3 regions of the Rhizobium laguerreae genome follow, and region 3 is predicted to be linked to each of the others. Evidence: predicted binding sites of a transcription regulator. Region 3 holds the regulator's gene; each other region holds the start of a gene.
The links. Region 3 encodes PhoB, which activates phosphate uptake and scavenging genes when phosphate is short. Its sites were predicted from a motif close to TGTCATNNANCTGTCAT; they were not measured.
Positions count from the first base shown of each region.

Region 1 (4,936 bases), on a different contig from region 3:
GAGAGCGCCGAAATGGCGCGGCTCGAGATCGAGCACACGTTCGATATCGGACATCGACTTGCGATAATTTCCCATGACGAAATTCAGCGTGGCGCGGCGGTTCCAGCTTTCGGCATAATCGGGCTTCAGCGCGATCGCCTCATCGAGGAAATCGAGGGCCGCGGGATTGCGCTTTTCCTCGATCGCCTTGTCGGCCCACTGCATCAGCAGATTGACGGTGGCGCTACCGGAATCGTTCCATTCCATGCGGATTTCATTGGCGATGCCGCTGGCCTTTTCGGGATCGCGTTCACGCTTCAATTGGCTGAAGAGCTGGTCGAGGTGCTGCTTCGGCGAATTGTTGGCATCCGTCTGCTCGACGATGACGTCCTTTTTCGCCGTGGCGGCCGGCTGCTCCGCGGCGGTAGCCGGAAAGGTGGAGGCGTACAGGATGAGAGCGAGCGGCAGCGCCGCTGATGTCAAAGCAAAAAAGCGCATGGCGGACATATTAGCCCGCCAGCGCCGAAGATCAAACAAATTTGACGTGATCACCGCAGCGACCCACCGGATATATATGCCCGCGCAAACTCATACGCAGGGCGATCCGACGCGCGAAATCAGCCCTGACGAGCCTTGAAGCGCGGGTTCAGCTTGTTGATGATGTACATGCGGCCCTTGCGGCGAACCAGACGGTTGTCACGGTGACGAGCCTTGAGCGACTTGAGCGAATTCTTGATCTTCATTTTTCTGATCCGCGATCTCTATGGGGGAATTCACATTCGCCCGTATCTTTAACAATCAAAAGCGCGCCATCGGGCGCGCTGTTTAGGTGGGGAGCAGATACCCCGTCACCTTTTCCGTGTCAACCACATGAAGGTGTTTTTCCCAAGGCGCAGGGGTGTTTTCTCAGGCCAAAACCGGCGATTTCGGCGTCAGGGTGGTGACATGGCCCATCTTGCGGCCGGGGCGCCACTCGGTCTTGCCATAGAGATGAACCAGCGTATCGGGGCGCCGCAGCCAGTCGGGAACGGCAAGGATATCATCGCCGATCAGGTTCTGCATGACGCAGTCGGAATGGCGCTCGGCATTGCCGAGCGGCAGGCCGGCAACGGCGCGGATATGCTGCTCGAACTGGCTGACGACGCAGGCGGCTTCCGTCCAGTGACCGGAGTTGTGGACACGCGGCGCCATCTCGTTGGCGATCAGTCCGCCATCGGCAAGTACGAAGAATTCGATGCCGATGACGCCGACATAGTTCAATGCAGCAAGGATTTTCTCGGCCGATTGCCGCGCGGCGTCCGCTGCCGGCGCCGAGATCGCAGCGGGAACCGTCGAGGTGTGGAGAATGCCGTTGCGGTGGACATTCTCGGCGGGATCGAAGCAGACGACCGTACCGTCGGGGGCGCGGGCGGCGATGATCGAGACCTCACGCTCGAAGGCCACGAAGCTTTCGAGGATGAGCGGCACGCCGCCAAGTGCTGCATAGGCGCCATCCGGACTGTCTGCGGCCGAGCGGAAAACCTTCTGGCCCTTGCCGTCATAACCGAGACGGCGGGTCTTCAGCACGCCCTGGTCGCCGAAATCCTTCAGTGCCGTCTCGAGATCGGCCTGGCTGTCGATCGCATGGAAGCGGGCAGTGGTTATGCCGCACCCATTGAGAAAGCGTTTTTCGACGAGACGGTCCTGGGCGGCTTCCAGCGCCTTCGGCGGCGGATAGACGGACACGCTCGCCGAGAGCGTTTCGGCGGCTGCGACGGGCACGTTCTCGAATTCGTAGGTGACGACGTCGCAGATATCGGCGAGTTCGGCCAGTGCCAAGGGATCGTCATAGGCGGCGGTAATCTGCCGGTTGGCGAGCTGGGCGGCCGGACAGTCCGCCTGCGGCTCGAGGATGACCGTGCGAAAATTCAACCTGGCGGCGGCAATGGCCAGCATGCGGCCGAGCTGGCCGCCGCCGATAATGCCGATCGTTCTCGCCGTCATAGATCGTCCATCGGGTATTCGGCGACGGCAGCACTCTGGCGCTCGCGCCATTCGTCGAGCCGGTCGGCGATTTCTTCGTCGGAAAGGGCAAGCACGGCGGCGGCGAGAAGGGCGGCGTTGACTGCGCCGGCCTTGCCGATGGCGAGCGTGCCGACGGGAATACCGGCCGGCATCTGCACGATGGAAAGGAGGCTGTCCTGGCCGGACAGAGCTTTTGATTGAACCGGCACGCCGAAGACCGGCAGCGGCGTCATTGCGGCGGTCATGCCCGGCAGGTGGGCGGCGCCGCCGGCGCCGGCGATGATGACCTTGAAGCCCTCCGCACGTGCGCCCTTGGCGAAATTGACCAGCCGGTCGACTGTGCGGTGCGCCGAAATGATGCGCGCGTCATAGGGAATTTCCAGCGCCTCCAGCGTGTCGGCGGCGTTTTTCATGGTCTCCCAGTCGGACTGGCTGCCCATGATGATGGCGACGGGTGGTCTGTCTGTCATCGTTGCTGCTATTCCCTCTCAGGCGATGATGTCAGGGATGATCTGATCTTCCAGCTTGGAGAGCCTGTCCTTGATAACGAGCTTCTTCTTTTTCATGCGCTGGATCCGCAGAGCATCGCATCCGGTCTGAATCATGGCGTTGATCGCGGCGTCGAAATCCTCGTGCTCCTGGCGCAGGCGCGCCACTATGAGCCTGATTTCCGCCTGTTCCTGATCGGCCATATACATTCCCCGTTTATCGTCCTTGGACCTTGTCCGATCTGGCGATGATTTCCGCAAGCTCCTATCACCAAATACAGGTAACGGCTAGTTAGTCTCGATCATGAAATTGCCATGCAGTCTTCATCTTTTGGCCTTCGACAAGCCGTCAAAAATATGTCACAGTCCCGCCCGTTGACACCTTGATCCCCGACGATGTTGGCCGGGGAGGGTAAGAGGAAGGAAGGGTCATATGACTGTTCAAGCTCATCTTGAGTCACTCCAGAAAAAGCATGTCGCTCTCGAGGAGGAGTTGCACGCGCTCAGAACATCTCCCTCTATTTCCGATACGGAACTTGCCGAATGCAAGCGCCGCAAGCTGCGCATCAAGGACGAGATTCAGCGTCTTAAGTCATCCGTCCACTAATCTTCCCAAGGGTCGCCGGGCGATCATCTTGCGCAACAAGGTAAATCCATCCATTCCACCAAAAATTTGCAAGAACCGGTGATTTGACACCATATTTGCGCCAGTCCGATGCATCCGGCATCGTGGCTGGCGCTTTTGCGTCTGTCACGTCTCACATCGCATCCTTATGATTCGCATCGTATCCCCAGATCTTACGGGAACATGCATCAGGCCCAGAACTGATCCAGCCACAAATTGAGCTTGTCGAAGCCACGGTTATTGACTGCATAGATGCGTTTGGTGCCTTCCGAGGTCACGGAAACGAGATTGCTGTCGAGAAGCGCCTTCAGGTGCTGCGAAACAGCAGGACGGCTGATCGGCAGGCCTTCGGCGAGCTCGTTGACCGTCCGTGGCGCGCGACGCAATTCCTCCAGCAGAAACCGCCGGTTCGGATCGGCAATCGCAGAGAAAGGGTCCGTGTTCGACATGGCGGGAACGCTACGTCAAACCGGCGGCACCAGCAAGGAAATTGTGCATTGCAGCGTGTTGCCGCAAAATTCCTTAAATCGAGATCGATCTAAGGAATTATGCAGCAATTCAAAGTGCTGCAGCGTCCTTTGCGCGCCTGAAGAGACGCGCGGCGCTGTAGGGCCTCTTACCAGCCAAGGCCCTCGCGCACGATCAGGAAGGCGGCGATCAGCGCCATTGCATACATGAAGGGATAGAAGATCTGTGGCTTCATGCGGCGCACGCACCAGGCGCCGGCGGTGGTGGCGAGCGGGGCGAAGGGCAGAAGCGTTGCGGAGGTCGCAAGGTTCTGGGTGCCGAGTTGACCGAGCGCGAAATAGGGGATCAGCTTGATGGCGTTGAGGATTGCGAAGAAGCGCACGCTGGTGCCGGTATATTCACGTGGCTGTAATTTGAGCGGCAGGGCATAGATCTGGAAGGGCGCGCCGCCGGCATGGGCGACGAAGCTGCCGTAACCGGAAAATGTGCCCCAGAGGTTGGCGGCCACCGGCCGTTGGCTGCGCGGCGGCACCACCTTGCCGGCGCCCGGGCCGAAATTGCTCCAGAAATAGCGCAGGCAGAAGAGGATGGTCACCGCGCCGATGACGATACGCAGCATGTTGCCCGGAACCAGCGCCGAGGTCGCCCAGCCCAGCGCAATGCCGATGAAGGCGCCTGGCAGCATGATCTTCAGCGTCGCCCAGTCGCCATGCTTGCGCCAGATGACAAGCGAAATCATGTCCATGAAGACCAGGATCGGCAGCAGGATGGCGGCCGCCTCGACCGGCGAGACGACGAGGGCGAGAAAGGGCAAGCCGATCAGCGACAAAGCGTCGCCCATGCCGCCTTTTGCGAGGCCCACCAGCAGAACGGCGGGCACGGCGGCGTAGTAGAATGACAAATCCTGCGGCATGCTTTCGACGTCCTCCTCTTGCAAGCCTCGTCTAACGGAACTACTCACACAAAACGAGTGCGGATCCCACATTTCGAAGGGGAATTCGCAGGAAACGGAAAGACCCCATGACCGAACCGGAAAACCGCTGCCGCCTTGTGCTCATCGTAGCCGATATCGCCGATGCCGATGAACAGGCAAAGATCGTCGCCGACGCGCTGAAGGGCGGCGATGTCGCTTCGGTGATCGTGCCGCAATATGGGCTTGACGACGGCACCTTCCAGAAACATGCCGAAAAGCTGGTGCCGCTGATCCAGGACGCTGGCGCCGCCGCGCTGATTGCGGGTGACAGCCGTGTCGCAGGCCGGGCGAAGGCCGACGGCCTGCACCTTTCCGGCAATGCTGAGGCCCTTTCGGAGGCGATCGACAAACATGCGCCGAAGCTGATCGTCGGCGGCGGCAACGCAGCTGACCGGCACC
Region 1 covers NZ_JAAXQT010000008.1:133,764-138,699, reverse strand. Annotated here, with positions in the region: gene HFO71_RS23585 (tetratricopeptide repeat protein) at 1-486, opposite strand, end outside; gene ykgO (type B 50S ribosomal protein L36) at 597-722, opposite strand; gene HFO71_RS23575 (5-(carboxyamino)imidazole ribonucleotide synthase) at 886-1,962, opposite strand; gene purE (5-(carboxyamino)imidazole ribonucleotide mutase) at 1,959-2,453, opposite strand; gene HFO71_RS23565 (YdcH family protein) at 2,472-2,675, opposite strand; gene HFO71_RS23560 (YdcH family protein) at 2,905-3,078, shown strand; gene HFO71_RS23555 (ArsR/SmtB family transcription factor) at 3,285-3,545, opposite strand; gene HFO71_RS23550 (sulfite exporter TauE/SafE family protein) at 3,713-4,477, opposite strand; gene HFO71_RS23545 (thiamine phosphate synthase) at 4,585-4,936, shown strand, end outside.
Region 1: HFO71_RS23560 (YdcH family protein) is a predicted target of PhoB. The motif match lies at 2,783-2,799, and genes of this name have one in related genera.

Region 2 (4,936 bases), on a different contig from region 3:
CGCGACCTTCAAGGCAGGGGAAGCGGAGGGCCATGACGGCTTCGGCCGCTATTACAACTATCCCTCTGCCGACGGACTGTTGGCGCTTCTGACAAAAGGCGGCTGGCGTGACATCACCATCGAGGAAAACGACGGCGGCGGTTATGACGGTGAGCCGACACGGTGGATCACGGTGATGGCGCATCGGTAGGGGCTGCTTGCTTTCCGGGCTGAGCGTCCATTCCCGGTTGAGATCATGATCTTATTCGTAGAGGCGGATTTCTCTGCAGTTGACGGAGGTCTATGTCTCGCTTTGCCCCGTCAATTTTTGCGGCTGCTATCTGAAATCCAAACCGTGCTTCAAGAAACCCTGCATCCATAGCAGGCTACTTCTCAATGGGTCGGGATGGCCTTGAGTTTCCCACCGATACGACGGCCACGCCCGTGCTCAAAATGAGAGCTACATAACGCACATACGGGCGCGGCGACAGGCGGCCGGAAGATGGGCTCATCCACGGCCGCCAGAGGGCATTTACAGCGAGGTGGCAGCCTCCGTGTTCAACCGTCAGACGGCAATCTTGCCACCGCCAATCTTGGTGATGGCGACGACCGCAGGCCGCACTGGCATGCCGGGCTTGAAGTCCGGCCAGCGGGTCGAAAGGTCCTCGTAATAGGACGGGCGGCCATGGCCCGGCCAGTCCTCGCCGCCATCGGCGGGATGCTGCACGGCGACGAAGGCGGTCTCGTCGTCCGGCGTGAAAAGCGGGCCGCACATTTCGGCGCCGACCGGCACGCGGAAGAACAGCTTCGAAGTGGCGCGCGCCGCCCCTTCCGTATCGACGGCCCACAGACCGTCGGTGCGGCCGGTGGCCTTGTTGTTGTTGCCGTCGGTCGAAACCCAGAGGCGGCCGGCAGCATCGACGGCGCAGTTGTCGGGCATGCCGAACCAGCCGTTCTTGGTCGTTTCGGTGGAGAAGGTCGCACCGACGGCCGCAACCGAGGGATCGCCGCACTTCAGGAGCACTTCCCACTTGCCCGATGTGGCAGTGAAATCGCCGTCGTTTTCAGAGATCTCGATGATGTGGCCGAAGGCGTTTTCCGCGCGCGGATTTGCGGCATCCACCTGGTCGGCCTTGCGGCGGGTGTTGTTGGTCAGCATGACATAGACCTTGCCGTTGACGCTGTTCGGCTGGACGTCTTCCGGGCGGTCCATCTTGGTGGCGCCGAGCGCGTCACCGGAGCGACGACATTCGATCAGCACATCGGCCTGGCTGGTGAAGCCGTTTTCCGCCGTCAGCGGACCCTGGCCGAAGACCATCGGCAGCCACTGCATGGTGCCGTCCTCGTTGAACTTGGCGACATGGAGCGTGCCGCTGTCGAGCAGGTTCATGTTGGCGGCGCGGTCGTTCGGGTTGAATGTCCCGTCGGTCACGAACTTGTAGACATAGTCGAAACGCTCGTCGTCGCCGAGATAGAAGACGACTTTGCCGTTCTTGGCGACGATCGACTCGGCGCCCTCATGCTTGGTGCGGCCGAGCGCCGTGCGCTTCTTCGGCGCCGACGTCGGGTCCATGGCGTCGACCTCGACGATCCAGCCGAAACGGTTCGGCTCGTTCGGCTCCTTGGAAAGATCGAAGCGGTCGTAGAAATTGGCCCACTCGTAGGCGCCTTCCGGAACGCCATAACGCTTATAGTTCGGGGCTTCCTTGTGACCTTCCGGCAGCGCGCCGGAGAAATAGCCGTGGAAGTTCTCTTCGGCCATGATGTAGGTGCCCCAGGGCGTGACGCCGCCGGCGCAGTTGTTGATCGTGCCGATGGCGCGGGTGCCGGTCCCGTCGGCACTAGTCTTCAGGCGGTCGTTTCCGGCGGCGGGGCCGGTAATTTCCATCGGCGTGTTGGCGGTGATGCGGCGATTGTACTTGCCGTCGGCGATGACCTGCCACTTGCCACCCGTCTTGCGGATCTCCACGATGGTGCCGCCGTGGGCCGCCATCTCGACATCCACCTGCTCCTTGCTGAGCGCGCCCTGCTTGATCTTGCCGTCGACCACCTGGACGAGGCCGGGGAACATCAGATGCGGGTTCGTGTATTCATGATTGACGACGAGCAGGCCGTGCTCGCTGGATCCTTCGAGCGGAATGAAGCCGACATAATCATTGTTGTAGCCGAACTGCTTGTTCTGTGCATCGGCCGTCTGCTTCGCCGGATCGAATTGCGGGGCACCCGGCAGCACGGCATCGCCCCAGCGCAGCAGAATTTCGGCATCATACCCTTCAGCGATATGATGCTTGTCATCGACGCCGGCCTCCACTTCGGAGAAGTTGAAGGCAGACCCTTTATTGTCTGCAGCGCGCGCCTCGTCCGCGCTCATCAGCGCGATCGGGCTTACCGTGGCTGCAATGGCGGAAACGGCAAGCGAGCCCTGCAGAAAATTGCGGCGTGAAAAACGCTTGCCGATGATTTCACCCATCGTCGGATTGGCGCTGGTGTTGTGGCCGTCACCATCCGCGTCTTCGAGCTGAGTCGTCGGGAAAATCCTCTGGGAAAGATGCTCGTTCATCCAATGCCTCCACGGTTAAAAACTGGTGTCAAATTGTCTTGTTTTAGATCCGTTCTAAACCTAGAGGCACGATATTACGGTTTTGCGACAGGAACGTCTTCGGGATGCTGTTCTCTCTCTCTCTCTCTCTCTCTCTCTCTCTCTCTCTCTCTCTCTCTCTCTCTCTCTCTCTCTCAGGCGGAAGCGACACGGCTCAATGAAGGCCAAGACCGGGCATTGCCGTGGTCGGCACGTTGCTTCCGCTCTATGATTCCTGCGTCATGAAGATGAGACAATGGACCGCGCGACGAGCTCTCCGACACGAATGAGGCTTTCGAGCGCGCCTTGACCGGTCCCTATGCCGGGTTTGCGACGCCTCAGGTCCACCAGATGCGTGGCCATGCCACGATCCAGGGAGGCCTCCCCTGTAGCGGAGAAGCATCAAGCCTCGCCGCCTCGCAAGGCTTTGGCGAGCTGGACGACCCGGGCGGCTGGATTGTTCTCGCGGGGCCGCGCGCCGGCTCGGCAACGGGTCGCGTCTTTTGGGACGCCAGCGATCTCGTCATCATGGCTCCGGCCGCTGACGTTGCAGCCCGAAGCTTCGACTATTGCGTGCTCTTGTCCGGTTAGTCCGACACAAGCGGAAAGCCGCTACCGATGGCAACGGCTTGGCAGGACGATATGCACGGAGGATAACCGCAAAGCGCGCCGCATGAACCAGGTTCGATGCGGCGCGGAAAATCGCTTAGTTGACCGACTTATCGACCAGCTTGTTCTTGCCGATCCAGGGCATCATGCCGCGCAGCTTGGCGCCGACTTCTTCGATCGGGTGGCTGTCGTTCAGGCGGCGGATGCCCTTGAAGCGCGAGCCGCCGGCGCGGTATTCCTGCATCCAATCGGACGTGAACTTGCCGGTCTGGATGTCCTTGAGGACGCGCTTCATCTCGGCCTTGGTCTCGGCAGTGATGATGCGCGGACCGGAGACATATTCGCCCCACTCGGCCGTGTTGGAGATCGAGTAGTTCATGTTGGCGATGCCACCTTCATAGATCAGGTCGACGATGAGCTTCACTTCGTGCAGGCACTCGAAATAGGCCATCTCGGGCGCGTAACCGGCTTCGGTGAGCGTTTCGAAACCGGCGCGGATGAGCTCGACGAGACCGCCGCAGAGAACGACCTGTTCGCCGAAGAGGTCGGTTTCGCACTCTTCGCGGAAGTTGGTTTCGATAATGCCCGAACGGCCGCCGCCGACGCCACAGGCGTAGGAGAGAGCGAGTTCAAGCGCATTGCCCGAAGCGTTCTGGTGAACAGCAACGAGGCAGGGAACGCCGCCGCCCTTCTGGTATTCGCCGCGAACCGTGTGGCCCGGGCCCTTCGGTGCGATCATGACGACGTCGACCGAAGCCTTCGGCTCGATGAGGCCGAAGTGAACGTTGAGGCCGTGAGCGAAGGCGATGGCTGCGCCATCGCGGATGTTGCCGGCGATGTCGGCCTTGTAGATGTCGGCCTGCAGTTCGTCCGGGGTCGCCATCATCATCAGGTCCGCCCAGGCGGCAGCTTCGGCAACCGTCATGACCTTGAAGCCATCGGCTTCGGCCTTCTTGACGGTCGGCGAACCGGCCTTGAGTGCGATGACGACGTTCTGTGCGCCGCTGTCCTTGAGGTTCAGCGCATGGGCACGCCCCTGCGAACCATAGCCGATGACGGCGACCTTCTTGGCCTTGATGAGGTTAAGATCGGCATCACGATCGTAATAGACGCGCATTTGAAGTTCCTTCCCTTTGCTTGTCTTGTTGACTGTCATTAAAGCGGAATCAGCCGAGAACCGGCATCTCCGCCAGAACCTTGTCCGTGCCATAAAGCCTGAGGAAGGCGGTGACCGCCCTCTCCGCCTGGCGTGCGGTATCCTTGAGGCCTGGTTCGCCGAGCAGCATGCGCACATGCAGGTCGGAGACAACAAGGCCGTAAAGCGTGTGATAAGCCTCGTCGGCATCGGCAAAACGCAGGAGCCCTGCCCTTTTGCCGGCATCGATCAGCGCCATGGCGCGCCGGTCGATCTGGCGACGGCCGCGCTCGAGCAGCAGTTTGCCGAGTTTCGAGCCGTCGCGGTTCGACTGGCCGATCGCCAGCCGGTTGAGCGCCAGCGAGACGTCGCCGGCAAGCACCTCCAACAGGTCACGCGCAAAAATGACGACATGGTCGTGCAGGCTCGCCGCCGTCAGCCGCTCGCCGTTGCGCTCGAAGGTGCGCACCTTGCTGGCCTGATAGGCGATCATCGCCGACAGCAGCCCATCGCGATCGCCGAACCACTTGTAGAGGCTTTCCTTCGAGCAATTGGCGGCTCGCGCCACGCCCGAGGTCGTCAGCGCCTTCTCGCCGCCATCGACGAGCAACTGCAGCGCCTGCTCCAGAACGGCG
Region 2 covers NZ_JAAXQT010000001.1:634,956-639,891, reverse strand. Annotated here, with positions in the region: gene HFO71_RS03095 (class I SAM-dependent methyltransferase) at 1-190, shown strand, start outside; gene HFO71_RS03090 (PhoX family protein) at 545-2,539, opposite strand; gene HFO71_RS03085 (hypothetical protein) at 2,864-3,148, shown strand; gene ilvC (ketol-acid reductoisomerase) at 3,264-4,283, opposite strand; gene HFO71_RS03075 (TetR/AcrR family transcriptional regulator) at 4,333-4,936, opposite strand, start outside.
Region 2: HFO71_RS03090 (PhoX family protein) is a predicted target of PhoB. The motif match lies at 2,613-2,629, and genes of this name have one in related genera.

Region 3 (4,936 bases):
TGCCTTCGTTGAGCGTACTTCGGGTGCCATCATAGTCCTGCTCCTGTTCCTGATCGTCATGAACATGGGCGCCATCCTCTTGCGTCGTCGCTTCGAGCGCCGCTGGTAAACGGAGTTAAACATCATGAATATGTTGACGGAAGCTGCAGTTGAAAAGGCGCTGGATCAGAAGATGAGCAACGTCCCTTATAAGATGATCGGAAAGGATGTCTCGGTATACTACGGCGAGAAGCGCGCGCTTTTCGATGTGAACCTGAACGTCCGCGAAAACACCGTAACCGCTCTGATCGGCCCGTCCGGCTGCGGCAAGTCGACCTTCCTGCGGTGCCTCAACCGCATGAACGATACGATCGACGGCTGCCGCGTCACCGGCAAGATCACGCTTGATACCGACGATGTCTATGATCCCGATATTGACGTCGTCGAACTTCGCGCCCGCGTCGGCATGGTCTTCCAGAAGCCGAACCCGTTCCCGAAGACGATCTATGAAAACGTCTCCTACGGCCCGCGCATCCATGGCCTTGCCAAGTCGAAGGCCGATCTCGACCAGATCGTCGAAACCAGCCTGCAGCGCGCCGGCCTCTGGAACGAGGTCAAGGACCGCGTGCACGAATCCGGCACCGGCCTGTCGGGCGGTCAGCAGCAGCGCCTCTGCATTGCGCGTGCCGTCGCCGTCAGCCCTGAAGTCATCCTGATGGACGAGCCCTGCTCGGCGCTCGACCCGATCGCCACCGCCAAGGTCGAGGAACTGATCCACGAGTTGCGCGAGAACTACACGATCGTCATCGTCACCCACTCCATGCAGCAGGCCGCGCGTGTCTCGCAGCGCACCGCAATGTTCCACCTCGGCAATCTCGTCGAGGAGAACGACACCGACAAGATGTTCACCAATCCCGACGATCCGCGCACCCAGGACTACATCATGGGTCGCTTCGGTTGATTTTGGCGACACCAAGCCTTCCCGTTATTCGAGGATAAAGCCCCATGGCATCGACACATATTTTTTCTGCCTACGATGATGATTTGAAGTTCCTGTCCAGGCGGATTTCCGAAATGGGCGGCCTGGCCGAGCAGATGGTCAGCGAAGCCGTCCGCGCCCTCGTCAACGGCGATACCGCACTGGCGCAGAAGGTCATCTCCGACGATGTGATCCTCGATCACGCCGAACGCGAAATCGGCGACAAGGCGATCGTCACCATCGCCCGCCGTCAGCCGATGGCCTCGGACCTGCGTGAAATCATGGGTTCGATCCGCATCGCCGCCGATCTCGAACGCGTCGGCGACCTCGGCAAGAACACCGCCAAGCGCGTCATCGCCGTCCAAAGCACTGGCGTTCCCCGTAAGCTCGCCCGCGGCCTCGAGCATCTGTCCGAGCTGGCGCTCGTCCAGCTCAAGGAAGTACTCGATGTCTACACCAATCGTTCAGCCGACAAGGCGAATGCGATCCGTGAACGCGACAACGAGATCGACGCGATGTACACCTCGCTGTTTCGCGAACTCCTGACCTATATGATGGAGGATCCGCGCAACATCACCAGCTGCACGCATCTTCTCTTCTGCGCCAAGAATATCGAGCGCATCGGCGACCATGCCACCAACATCGCCGAGACGATCTTTTACATGACGACAGGCGCACAGCCGGAAGGCGATCGTCCGAAGGACGACAGCGCCAACACCGTAGGCGCGGTCACGGAATAACCGCCCGCATAGTTAGTTGCGTGCGCGCCCGTCCGGGCGCGCAAAGAGGTCGCAGCCAATTTCTGAATTTGCGCAGGATGAATTGCTTAAATCACCCCTGATTTAAGGATGATGCGCGAGGAGACCGACACGCATGATCCCGAGAGTTGCAGTTGTTGAAGACGAGGAAGCCCTCAGCGTGCTTCTTCGCTACAATCTCGAAGCGGAAGGCTTCGAGGTCGATACCATCCTTCGTGGCGACGAAGCCGAGATGAGGCTTCAGGAGCGCACGCCCGATCTTCTCATCCTCGATTGGATGCTGCCCGGTGTCTCCGGCATCGAGCTCTGCCGGCGCCTGCGCATGCGGCCCGAGACCGAGCGCCTGCCGATTATCATGCTGACGGCGCGCGGCGAGGAGAGCGAGCGCGTCCGCGGATTGTCGACGGGTGCCGACGATTATGTCGTCAAGCCCTTCTCGACCCCGGAACTCGTTGCCCGCGTCAAGGCGATGCTGCGCCGCGCCCGTCCCGAGGTGCTGTCGACGGTGCTGAAATGCGGCGATATCGAGCTCGACCGCGAAACCCATCGCGTCCATCGCAAGAGCCGCGAAGTCCGCCTCGGCCCCACCGAATTCCGCCTGCTGGAATTCCTGATGTCGTCGCCGGGCCGGGTGTTCTCCCGCTCGCAGCTTCTCGATGGCGTCTGGGGCCACGATATCTATGTCGACGAGCGCACCGTCGACGTCCATGTCGGCCGTCTGCGCAAGGCGCTGAATTTCTCCAACATGCAAGACGTCATCCGCACCGTCCGCGGCGCCGGTTATTCGATGGAAGCCTGAGGGCTTCCGTTCTGGTTACTGACAGAGTCGACCGACGATTTTTTCGTCGTGCTCGGGCTTGTCCCGCTGCTGTCCGGTTCGCGGCGATAGACCGCCCCTCATCCGGCTGCCGCCACCTTCTCCCCGCTCGCGGGGCGAAGGGACCCGCTGCGACGTCTCCGTTCCCCGTCCTCCACCTCTCCTGTGGCACGTCCCCTCGCCCCGTTTACGGGGAGAGAGTTAGGGTGAGGGGCAGCCATCCCGCAATAAGCGCTTCCATCCACTCGCATAAAAAAACGGGCCACTCGGCCCGCTTTCTGCATTCTAAACGATGTTCGCTCGTTCAGCTGGCCCGCGCCGCTGCCCGGCGGCGTTCATTCACCGGCTGGTAGGCGAGTTTCTGGTGATAGCCGCAATAAGGCGAATTGTCGGGGGATTCGCAGCCGCAGAAATGGAAGTCGTCCTTCAGCGGATCGCCGACTGGCCACTTGCAGGTGCGTTCGGTCAGTTCCGTCAGGCCGAGGCGGCGCGAAATCGGCACCACCACGTTGCCCCTCGGCACGTATTCCATTTCCTCGATCGTTTCGATCTCGATCTCTTCCTTCAGCATCGTCGCGCCCTGCTGGCGGGTGACGGTGCGGGTCGTGATCCGGGAGGCGTAGTTCGGTGCGCGCGGCGCCGATGTGTTGCGCTTCGGCGTTCGCGCCGCGGTGTTGGTGCCGCCGGCCTTGGCACGGCCGGGAAGGCACAGCCGGTGCACTTTGCCGATGACCGCGTTTCTGCTGACCCCACCGAGCTGCGCAGCAATCTGGCTGGCGCTCAGTCCTTCGGCCCAAAGCTTCTTGAGTTTCTCGACCCGCTCGTCTGTCCAGTTCATGCCCTGTCTCCACCTTTTGCGTTGGTGATGGCAGAATCCCTCACCGTTGTCCCGGGAGCTCCGAAACAAGAAACGCTTGATCAATTTTGGTGACTAGTTCCGCCGCATGCAGTCTAGTAATTGATCTTTAACCTAGTGTGAGGCTGACTCCGTGACAAGAGTCGCATGAATCCGGATGAATCGAATTCGTAGTTTTCCCCAACTTGCTGCCCCTGCGTGTCATTTCTGCAATAATGCCTGTTGATGACTGAAAATGCCGCTGTACACCCTTGCTGCATACGCTAAGGGCGCCGTTTTGTTGACATTGCAGCGCGAAAAGGAAATAGTGCCACTCGCCGCCGCAAGGCGGCATTTTTGATTTTTCGGGCCTGGTTTCCTTAGCCGGAGTCATTGCCCGGCAACTTTGATGGAGATCGCGCCATGGCTGAAGCCGCGCCGCTTTATGACACCTATTCTCGTGCCCCGCTGCGGTTCGAGCGAGGCGAGGGCGTGTGGCTGATCACCGAAAGCGGCGAGCGATATCTCGATTTCGGCGCCGGCGTCGCCGTCACGTCAGTCGGCCACAGCAATCCGCATGTGGTCGGCGCATTGAAGGAGCAGGCCGACAAGGTCTGGCACCTGTCGAACATCTATGAGATCCCCGGCCAGGAGCGTCTGGCAAAGCGCCTGACGGACGCCACCTTCGCCGACAAGGTGTTCTTCACCAATTCAGGCGCCGAGGCGCTCGAATGCGCAATCAAGACGGCGCGCCGCTATCAGTTTTCCAAGGGCCATCCCGAGCGCTTCCATATCATCACCTTCGAAGGCGCCTTCCACGGACGGACGCTGGCGACGATCGCCGCCGGCGGCCAGGAGAAATATCTCGAAGGCTTCGGCCCCAAGGCGCCAGGTTTCGATCAGGTGGCTTTCGGCGACATCGAAGCGGTCCGCGCCGCGATCACCGAGGCGACGGCTGGCATCCTCATCGAGCCCGTGCAGGGCGAGGGCGGCGTCCGTCCCGCCACGCCTGAGTTCATGAAGGCGCTTCGCCAGCTCTGCGACGACAACGGCCTGCTGCTGATTCTCGACGAGGTCCAGACCGGCGTCGGCCGCACCGGCAAGCTCTTCGCTCATGAATGGTCGGGCGTCACCCCCGACATCATGGCTGTCGCGAAGGGCATCGGCGGCGGTTTCCCGCTCGGCGCCTGCCTTGCCACATCAGAGGCCGCCTCCGGCATGAAGGCCGGCACGCATGGCTCGACCTATGGCGGCAATCCGCTTGCCATGGCCGTCGGCAGCGCCGTGCTCGACATCATCCTTGCCGATGGCTTCCTCCAGCAGGTGCGCGACGTAGCACTCGTCTTCCGCCAGGGTCTCGCCTCGCTGAAGGATCGTTATCCCGATGTGATCGAAGACGTGCGCGGCGAGGGGCTTTTGCTCGGCATCAAGGCTGCCGTTCCCTCAGCCGAACTGCTGCAGGCGATCCGCGCCGCCCATCTGCTCGGCGTGCCCGCCGGCGACAACGTCATCCGCCTTCTTCCGCCGCTTGTGGTCACCGCCGAGGAAGCCCGCGAGGGCCTTGCCCG
Region 3 covers NZ_JAAXQT010000002.1:122,807-127,742, forward strand. Annotated here, with positions in the region: gene pstA (phosphate ABC transporter permease PstA) at 1-109, shown strand, start outside; gene pstB (phosphate ABC transporter ATP-binding protein PstB) at 125-940, shown strand; gene phoU (phosphate signaling complex protein PhoU) at 985-1,698, shown strand; gene phoB (phosphate regulon transcriptional regulator PhoB) at 1,832-2,515, shown strand; gene HFO71_RS07505 (GcrA family cell cycle regulator) at 2,838-3,371, opposite strand; gene HFO71_RS07510 (aspartate aminotransferase family protein) at 3,792-4,936, shown strand, end outside.